Regions from separate parts of the Psychroflexus sp. S27 genome, predicted to be linked through region 3. Evidence: riboswitches for the same ligand, from Rfam matches in the RefSeq annotation. Region 3 holds a riboswitch; each other region holds the start of a gene.
The links. Region 3 has a riboswitch for cobalamin ahead of CAP47_RS07340 (T9SS type A sorting domain-containing protein). Riboswitches for the same ligand answer to the same signal wherever they lie in the genome.

Region 1 (3,285 bases), on a different contig from region 3:
ATGCCAATAAAAGTGGCTTCAAAAAATTGTGTTTCATTTGTTTATAAATTTAGGGTTAAAAAAAATTCGAAATTAATTCCTGGCATTGGTTTGTAAATCATGTTTTGGTAGCTTCTGTCAGTCGCATTTTTCACACGAGCGCCAAGACCGTACATTTGATTGTTTCCAAATTGGTATTGTGCAGAAGCGTTAACCAAAATATAATCATCAACCCGAGTTTTTGATTTGTTGTTAGATTGTGTATAAACTTTGCCATTATACATCGCACTGACATCAGCATGCCAATTTTTGTAATCATAATCAAATCCAGCGGTGACTTTATGGTAAGGCACATAAATTAACTGGTAGCCAGTTTCTTTATTTTCTGATTTTGTATAAGCGTAAAGCATTTTTGCTTTCAATTTATTTCCATCCCAATTAAACTGATATGAAGCATTCGCTTCAATTCCTTTTGAGGAAACTTTATCAGTATTGACCGGCTCCCACAATTCACCTTGTGTAGGCAACCAACGAATCATATCTTCCAATTCAATTTGATAATACGTCAAACCGAATTCAAAAGATTTTAATTTAAAAATATAGCTGATTTCACCTTGTAAAGAAGTTTCAGGTTTCAAACTTAAATTGCCTGAACCTGGCCAATACAAGTCATTAAATGTTGGAATACGATAATTTTTAGAAAAATTTAATCTTACTTCATGTTGAGAACTAAAACTGTAATTTGTACCAAAATTATATAGAAAAGGCGCATCAAAATCATCAACAAAATTCTGATTCAAATGCACTTGGTAAACCCAATTTGGCGTGAGATGATGTTTCAAAAAAAGTTGCGCTTCAGTTGTGTTTCTTGAAGCATCACGTATTTCTATGCCATCAGCCCAAGTATATTGATAATCTATTTCGGCTTCTAAATAAATATTTTTCTTGACTTTATAACCCAAACTTGTTTTATTGATGATGGTTTCCGCTCGACCATAAGTCGAACTTTCATCATTATCTAGTTCAGGAAAATAAGTGTATTTCTCATTGAGATAAGCAGCACGTGATTTCAATTTTAATTTTCGCCAAGAAGATTCCCACAACAATTGAGATTTGATGTTTTGATCCTGATATTTTGTTCTTGATTGCGTTTCTTCTAAAATTGAAAAATGTCTTTCACCATCATATATTTCTGAGTAAAAACTCAATTTATGTTGCGGTTTAAAACGGTAAGCTGCGTTTGCTGTCACCGATAAATGATGCATTTGTCCATTATCGTTAAACCCTTTTTGATCAGGAAAATCATAATCATTAGCTGAATCAAAATAATTCGCACCTAAATGAAAACTGAATTTCTCATCAGAAAATTTATAATCAATAGCATTATTGTAGGTTTCAAAACTTCCGTAACTTGATAAAAGCTGAAATTGATGTCCTTTTTTAAAATCCAATGAATTATTAAGAGCCACAGTTCCGCCGATAGCGCCAGAGCCAAATTGCGAGCTTCCTCCACCCGATCTCACATCAATTGAAGAGTAATTATAAGGTGAAATTGTATTAAAATCAACTTGCCCTAAAAATTGTGAATTCACATTAATCCCATTCCATAAAACGGCAGTTTGTTGTGCTGTTGTTCCTCTGAAACTTGGTGAGGACACCATGCCAAGACCGTTTTCTTTGAAAAAAATTGGTGTTTCAAAACTTAAAACATCAGTTAATTGCGGACGGTATTTTCTGATTTGATCTTGCTCAATATTCAAAACACTTTGCCCTACAGATTTCTGAATCAGGCGCAAAGGTTTCAGTACAACTGTATCTAATTGTTGTCTTTCTTTCTGTTGCGCATTTCCTAAAAACGCAAATAAACCAAATAATAGAAGTAACTGTCTTTTTATCATCATTTTTGTTTATCCCGAACAAATTCATATTAAATTTCTGAAAAAAGGCAGGTCTCCTGGCTTGCGTCTTTGTCATCACCTTCCCGTAAAAAACAGTGGTTGAAGTATTGACAAAGCATTTATCTTAATGATAAATTTAGCTTACAGTTGCGGGAACAGCTTTCGCTTTAAACGAAATTCCCTTTTAATCTTTAACATATCAGAAATATGTCAAGAACCATTTTCGCGGACAAAACTAAACATTTAAAACTTCCTAAAGTCTATAAATTTAATTAATCTTACTTTTGCTGAAAATTCTATTATTTTGAAAAAACATTTTCTCACATTTATACTCATTAGCGTTTTTTTATTCTCCTGTCAAAATAAAAAACCTGATAAAGTTCAAGAAAAATCAACATCACAACAAACCAAAGTTGATATCAACATTGATTATGCAACAGGTTTTGAAGTGGAATCTTATGAAAATTACGATGTTTTAAAAGTTAAAAATTCATGGCCAAATAGTGATCAAACCTTCACTTATGTCATCACAAAAAAAGAAGTTGATTTACCCAAAGATTTAAATTATACACATCGCATCAATTTACCGATTGAGAGAAGCATTGTCTCTTCGACAACACATATTCCATCATTAATCGACTTGAATGTTCTCTCTACTTTAGTCGCATTTCCTGAGCCTGACTACATCTCGTCTGCTGAAGCTAGAGAATATATTAATGACAATAAAGTTTTAAACATCGGTCAAAATCAACAACTCAATACTGAATTGACGATTTCTTCTCAAGCTGATGTTTTTGTCGGATTCAGTATGAATGGAAAAAACAAAGCTTACGGTCTTATTGAAAAATCTGGAATTCCGATTGTTTACAACGGTGATTGGGTTGAAAAAACACCTTTAGGCAAAGCAGAATGGATTAAATTTTTTGGTGTTCTTTTCGGAAAAAAAGATGAAGCTCTCAAAGCATTTGAATCCGTTGAGAGAAGCTATAATGAAATGAAATTACTTGCTCAAAAAGCTAAAAATAAGCCAACAGTTCTTTCTGGAAGCTTATACAGAGATGTTTGGTATTTACCTGGCGGCGCAAGTTGGCAAGCCATGTTTTTTAATGATGCTAACACAAATTATATTTATGCAGATAACGATGAAACAGGCAGTCTTAGTTTATCTTTTGAAAGTGTTTTAAATAAAGCTCAAGATGCTGATATTTGGATTTCTCCAGGTAGTTTTACGACATATGATAAAATGACAAAACAAAATCCGCATTACAAACAATTCAAAGCATTTCAGAATAAGGAAATTTATGGTATTGCTGGCAAAAAAGGAGAAACTGGTGGCGTGATTTATTATGAATTAGCGCCAAACAGACCTGATTTGGTTTTGAAAGATTTAATTAAAATCTGTCATCCA
Region 2 (3,285 bases), on a different contig from region 3:
TTATCCGAAAATAAAATATAGGGTATACCTTTTTGTTGTCTTGCTTCCAAAACTTTTGCCCAGAGTTTGCGTTTATCCATGTCGCCATCTATCATTTCTTGCATCCAATAATCAGGCACACAAACGCCAAAGAACAAATTTTGTAGTGCATTCCCAATATCTTTTATTTGCAAAAACTCCTCAATATCAGGATGGTCAATATCTAGATAAGCAGCAAAAGCGCCACGTCTCACGCCGCCTTGCGAAATTGTGTCCATGGCAGTATCAAACAATTTCATAAAAGAAACCGCGCCGCTACTTTGGCCGTTGTCAGTAACAGCAGTTCCTCTTCCCCTTAACTCGCCAAAATAGCCAGAAGTGCCACCACCAATTTTAGTTTGCATAATTACTTCACCTAATTTGTGCGTGATTCCTTCAATATAATCAGGAACATGAACATTAAAGCAAGAAATGGGCAAACCTCTTTCAGTTCCCATATTTGCCCAAATCGGTGAACTTAAGCTCATCCACCCATTGTCGATAATCTCAATAAATTTTTCTTTTAGTTCAGGCCTAAAGAGTTGCTTGCTCGCTGCTGTAGCAATACGATCAATCGCTCCTTTTACACTTTCTCCTTTTAGTAAATAACCTCTATTTAAAATTTGCTCACTTTCATCGTTAAGCCACCATGGTTCACTCATAAGACATTGGTTTTTTTGTTGTTTTTATCTAAAGCCACAAAAGTGAAAACACCTGAAATGGATTTCTTTTGTGGGGTATTTTCATACATTTCTTCTTGAAATAAATCGACTTTCACCTTTAAGCTGGTGTTGCCAATTTCAGCAACTTCTGCTGCTAATTCAATAATCGTCCCGGCTGGGATAGGTTCATTAAAGTCAATCTGATCTGATGAGATTGTCACGACTTTCTTTCGGCTAAAACGCGTTGCCGTAATAAAGGCGACCTCATCCATCAAATTCATTGCTGTCCCTCCAAATAAAGTATCGTAATGATTGGTTGTGTTCGGAAAAACAACTTTAAAAATACTTGTACGCGATTGTGCTATTCTATTGGTAATCTCTGATGTCATCTCTCTATATTTAGAATAAATCTTCAGCATGAATACTTTTATCATGCTTTGTGTAAGCTGTTGGTCTTTTAGCAAAAAAGTCATCTAGTTCATTTGCAAAAACCTCTTCATCAAACCATTGCATAGGCTTGTATTGAACTTGAGAAATGTTGAATAATTTCGGGATACCAATTTTTTGTAGTGAGTCATCTACACGGTATTTCATGAAGTTGAGCATGTCATTCTTTGTAAAGAAATCCAGCTCTCCTTTCTCATAAATCCAATCTAGAAGTTGAGATTCGTAGTGAATGTATTTTTCAACATCTTGAGCCATTTTGGATTTAATTTTTTCGTCTAAAAATCCTTCTTCATTTATTTTATTTATTAAGTAAATACCGGCATCAGCATGATTTTGCTCATCAATAGATGTCCAAGCGATGATGTTAGAAGTGTTTTTTAGATAGCCTTTGAATCTTGTAAATGACAAGATATTTGCAAATTGTGAGAACAAGGAAGAGTTTTCAATCACAATAGTGAAAAATAGAAGTTTTGAGATAATGTCAGCATTGTTTAAAAGACTATTTTCAGTCAGCTCTATTTTTTCTTTAAACACTGGGATGTCAACAAGATTTTCAAAATCTTTTTGATAACCTAAAACCTCAATTAATCTGGCATAAGCTTCCCCGTGTCTAACTTCACATTCTGCAAAAGTAGCACCAAGATTATTAAATTCAGGTTTAGGGAAATGCCTGTACAAACCGCCCCAAAAGAGTTTGACACCAATTTCTACCTGAGCGATACTGAGTAAACTGCGTTTAACGATTTCTTGTTCTGTTTCAGAGAGATTAGATTTAAAATCTTGAATATCTGCTGTAAAGTCAATCTCTTTATGAACCCAAAAAGATGAATTCATACTTTCCACGAAGTCCATTACTTCGGGGTACTCAAAAGGTTTGTAATTTAAGCGTTTGTCAAAAATGCCCATTGTATTTAAATTTTATAAGTTTAACAATGGCACAAAAAAGGAAGAGAAAAAGGTATGAATAGCCTATTTCTGAACTTCGTTTTTTATGCGAAAACAAAATTCAAAACCAATTTGGCAGGTAATCTGGCTTACGATAATTTATCGCTTACAGTTGCGCAACAGCTTGGGATTTACACCCAATTCCCCTGTTTTCTGCCTTAAAATCAAGACAGCCAAAAAGGTATTTGCGACGAATTTATAAAACAAAATTGAATTAATGGCTATTGATTGAATCAAATTATTGAACTGAAAATTGAGAAGATAGCTCTAAAGCAATTGATGTATTCTTGAATATTTATAAAGATAATGAGGGCTAAAGCATCGGTATTTAAGTATTCAAGATTGCGTTTGTGTAATGCTAAAAGTGGAGAAATAAACCTCTAAAAAGCTATCTTATTGGAGTTTATGTTTAGACTTTAGAGCTTGTTAGCATGCATCATTATTGAGATGTAAATTTTTGATTTTATGAAAATTAGAAAAAATAGATAAAAGTGAGTAGATTATTTTATAATCTTACTCTGCCTATTGGTTGTTAATACTAGCCTTACAGTTAGAAATTGACAAAGAAAGTTATCTCTTAGCTAAAATGCTTTTTTAAATAAAAGTTAAATACTTCTCTATAACTAACTAATCGTTTAGATTTGCGGTGTAATTAGAAATAATGGCAAGAAAAAAAGGATATAACGAAGAGGCAGTTGTTGAAAAAGCTATGAACGTATTCTGGCAAAATGGCTATGAGGCAACCTCGATGCAAATGCTTGAAAAAGAAATGGGCATCAATAAGTTCTCTATATATTCAAGTTTTGGAAGTAAGCACGGATTGTTTTTAGAAAGCATAAAATGCTACAATGCCAAGACAAAAATTATTTTTGAAAAATTAGAGAAATCTTCAAATGGCATTGAAGGCATTAAACAATTTTTTTATGATTCAATTAATGTCCGCGAAGAAATAGGAAATGGGAAAGGCTGCCTGGTGACCAATACTTACTATGAGTTTTCTGAGAGCGATGATCAGTTAATAAAAGATCAGATGAAAAAGTTTATGGAAAACATCAAAAAAATCTTTATTGAAAAAATATCTGCAGATTCCAGCAAAGACAAAGAAACTGTACTCAAACAAGCTAACTTTCTGTTACTGGCAAAACACGGTTTAGCAGCAGCTTGTAGAGTCAATAATGAGAAAGAAATAGAAGATTATATTGAAATGACCTTT
Region 3 (3,285 bases):
AACCTGAAAACAAAGGATCCATCTGCTGTCGGAAAGTGATAAGTGCGTCATCTATTAATTCTGGAGCGTTTTCTGCGACGTTAATTAGTCGTTCGGTTTGCGATTGAAATTCTTTGATTTTTTGCTCAATTTTAATAGAATCAATTCCTTTTTCATTTAAATAAAGTTGTGTTTCCCACTGCAGTTGTTTTCTGGTTAGATCTGAACCATAACTGATTTTGCTTCCCATATTTGAAACCACTTCAGACAAAGTTCCGACAGTCTCAACTGCAACATCATCAGGTGTGTCCTTAAATTCAAAATAAGCATCTTTCACCGTTTCCATTCTGTCAAAATCTATGGTTTTAAATGGTGATTTTGCAGCTTGTTTTTTAATGAAATCAGATAAAGCGATATAATCTTTTTTGGATTTTACACTCGAAGCAATTTTCTGGATACGCGAAAGATTATCTGAAGTTGCTGACTTAATAATTTGTAGTTGCTGCTCATTTAAATTTTCATTTTTATAAGTTTTAAAAAAGTTATCAGCTTTTAAAGTATATGTCCAAACATCAACCATAGACACTTGTGGTGATGGCTGAAAACCAAATTTCTTAAGTTGTTTGGCAGTGTTTATTTGCCAACTTAAAAGTAATTGTTGAACCTTTTGATTAGGTTTACTTTTAAGAATACTGTCAGAAGCATTTTGAGTAACATTCATCGCATGCCCTACAAATTCATGCGTGAGTAAACGCGTATTGAGATCGATAACCTCAAGAGGTTTTTGTTCACTTTCTATTCGAACTAAAGAGCATGAATTTAGAAAAAAAACAACACCTATAATGCTAAAAAGCTTTGCAAAAACTAAACACTTACTATTGAACATTTAATTAATTTAAGAGGTTTACCTTCAATTTAGTTAAAATTCTCAATTAAAACGTAGCCTAAACCTTGAAATAATATCGATTAATTGAAAAACTAAAGTCTATTCTTTTATTGGAAAAATATTAAATCTTAATAATTTGAATTTGTAAAATTATACTATCTCATACTCAAAGTTTCACTTTTAAGTTTTTGATAAGAATTTATTTTAGATATTAAATTCATCATATTTATTATATATTTGCAGTAAGGTTGAACGATTGTTCATGAATAGGGAATCAAGTGAGATGATATCAAATCTTGAGCTGTACCCGCAACTGTAAGCTTTTTAAAAATTATTGTATAAAAAACCACTGGATTATTCTGGGAAGGTTTACAATAACAAGCAAGCCAGGAGACCTGCCTTTAGAATGAAAAATAAACTTTCGGGAATAAAGGTTTACAAAGAGTCTTCACTTGCATTTAATAGAATGCAAAATTCTTTTGTAACTCAAATTCCATAAAGTTTCGGGAGTTAAACTTTTAAATTTATATAGTTATGAGAAGAATTACTTTTTTATTATTTGTGTTTTTGACCCAATTTGTTTTCGCACAATTTACATCAGAGGATGTTAAATTTTATGTCGGTGACGGCGATCAAACAGCCTATATGGTCATCGACTTTAAAGATGGAACTGATGACCGTTCTTACGCTTGGGGCTTTAAATATAACGCTAGTGAAAATCCTACTTTTCAAGATATTTTAGAAACAATTGAAATGGAAGAACCTGCTTTCCAAATTGACCAAGCCGGTGGTTTTCTCAATGACATCATTTACAACAACCACAGCGGATTAAGCGGTGACCCGGATTGGTGGAGTACGTGGAGTGGAAGCTCAATAGCAATGTTTGAAATGAATGGCGGAATTGGCGAAGTTGTTGAAAACGGCATGTGGTATGGCTGTTCTTATGGTTTTTCAAATCCTGAGGCTGAAGCGCCAATCACGCCTATCCCTGCTTACAGCTCATCATGGTTGAACCATGATGATATTGAAAATTGGATTGGCACTGGGAGCAACCGAAGTTTAGTGATTGTTGATTTTGGAACTTCAACTGATAGCGTTGAAGATTCATTTGTTTTTGGCATTCAATATGATGGAAGCCTAACTGCTGAAGAAGCTTTGAGTATAATTGAAAACAACACAAACTACTTCAATTATACATTTGATAGCGAAGAGGTTACAGATGTACAACTCGACATTCATTCTGGACAAAATTCAGCTGAAAACCAATGGAAGTATTACACAGGAACAAATTTATCAAACTGGCAAACAGCTACAGATTTTAATCAAATACAGTTATCAAATAACTCTTGGTTAGGATTAAGTTTTTCTGAAAGAAGACCTTATATCCCTCAAGAAGCAGAAACGGTACTCAAATCGACAAAGTTTTCTGCTGATGATTTCATGGTTTATCCAAACCCTGTAGCATCAAATATTAAAATACAAACTGAGAAAGAGGTTACAGCTGTCAATATATATAATGCGGCAGGTCAACTTGTTTTAAGCTCAAAAATGAAAAACATCGACCTGACTCATTTGCAATCTGGATTTTATCAGATTCACATCAGTACAAATGAAGGTGTTGCGATTAAAAAATTAATTAAGAAATAGTATTTCAAATTTCAAAATAAATGAAGCTCTTAAGAATTGAATCTTAAGAGCTTTTTTGATAAAAGAAGTCCCAAGTATTGATTTAACACCTGAGACGTTCTCGCGAACAAATAAATCCTTTTAGTAATCTATACTTCATTAAGCTCAATCCAATTTTTTTAAAATGAAAATCAAAGGCTCAAAACCTGGTCTTGCTCTATCTCGATTTCTTCTGCTGCCATCAGGTATTTCTTCTAACTTTAAAGTCGTTGCATCAATTTGCATAATTCTGAATTTTGTGATAGGCGGAAAAGGACGATCTTGATAAGAATGGCTTTCAGCCAAATCAACAGTCAAAATCTTGCCATTTACTTGATAATGACCAATGAAGTACTCATAAATCATACAACTTTCATCGTACCATCTCAATTTCATTTTATGGTCTGAAGAAAAGCCTAAGCGATCACCCTCTTTGTGACATATATTTTGATAAGGTTCAAGCTGACTGTTAGATTGTTTATTTAAAAAACCTGCTTCTTCAAACGTCCAATTCCCCCAAAGACTATTTGGTAAGGGTTGTTGAAGTGTTATGCAACTCTCCAACATCATGCAAACAATTATCAATAAAATTGTATTCCCTAATTTTAAAGTTTTCATTCGCTTATATTTTGCGTGTTTAGAAACAAGTTTTTTTTGTGATTCCGTAAAAGTTACACTCTATTAATCACCAGTTTTGCCAGCTTTTTAGCTTTATCTATCATAGCTTTTGTATCATTAGGTTTATCTTTTCCTGG

Region 1: linked by a shared signal. The riboswitch ahead of CAP47_RS02750 (TonB-dependent receptor plug domain-containing protein) and the one ahead of CAP47_RS07340 (T9SS type A sorting domain-containing protein) in region 3 are both predicted to bind cobalamin.
Region 2: linked by a shared signal. The riboswitch ahead of CAP47_RS09205 (ribonucleotide-diphosphate reductase subunit beta) and the one ahead of CAP47_RS07340 (T9SS type A sorting domain-containing protein) in region 3 are both predicted to bind cobalamin.

The regions. Positions count from the first base shown of each region.
Region 1 is NZ_NEXQ01000019.1:11,383-14,667, reverse strand. It holds gene CAP47_RS02755 (YncE family protein) at 1-37, opposite strand, end outside; gene CAP47_RS02750 (TonB-dependent receptor plug domain-containing protein) at 42-1,877, opposite strand; cobalamin riboswitch at 1,906-2,114, opposite strand; gene CAP47_RS02745 (ABC transporter substrate-binding protein) at 2,182-3,285, shown strand, end outside.
Region 2 is NZ_NEXQ01000024.1:310,614-313,898, forward strand. It holds gene CAP47_RS09195 (ribonucleoside-diphosphate reductase subunit alpha) at 1-680, opposite strand, end outside; gene CAP47_RS09200 (acyl-CoA thioesterase) at 677-1,069, opposite strand; gene CAP47_RS09205 (ribonucleotide-diphosphate reductase subunit beta) at 1,080-2,033, opposite strand; cobalamin riboswitch at 2,129-2,265, opposite strand; gene CAP47_RS09210 (TetR/AcrR family transcriptional regulator) at 2,734-3,285, shown strand, end outside.
Region 3 is NZ_NEXQ01000023.1:219,257-222,541, reverse strand. It holds gene CAP47_RS07345 (hypothetical protein) at 1-865, opposite strand, end outside; cobalamin riboswitch at 1,094-1,283, shown strand; gene CAP47_RS07340 (T9SS type A sorting domain-containing protein) at 1,400-2,512, shown strand; gene CAP47_RS07335 (hypothetical protein) at 2,657-3,148, opposite strand; gene CAP47_RS07330 (hypothetical protein) at 3,202-3,285, opposite strand, start outside.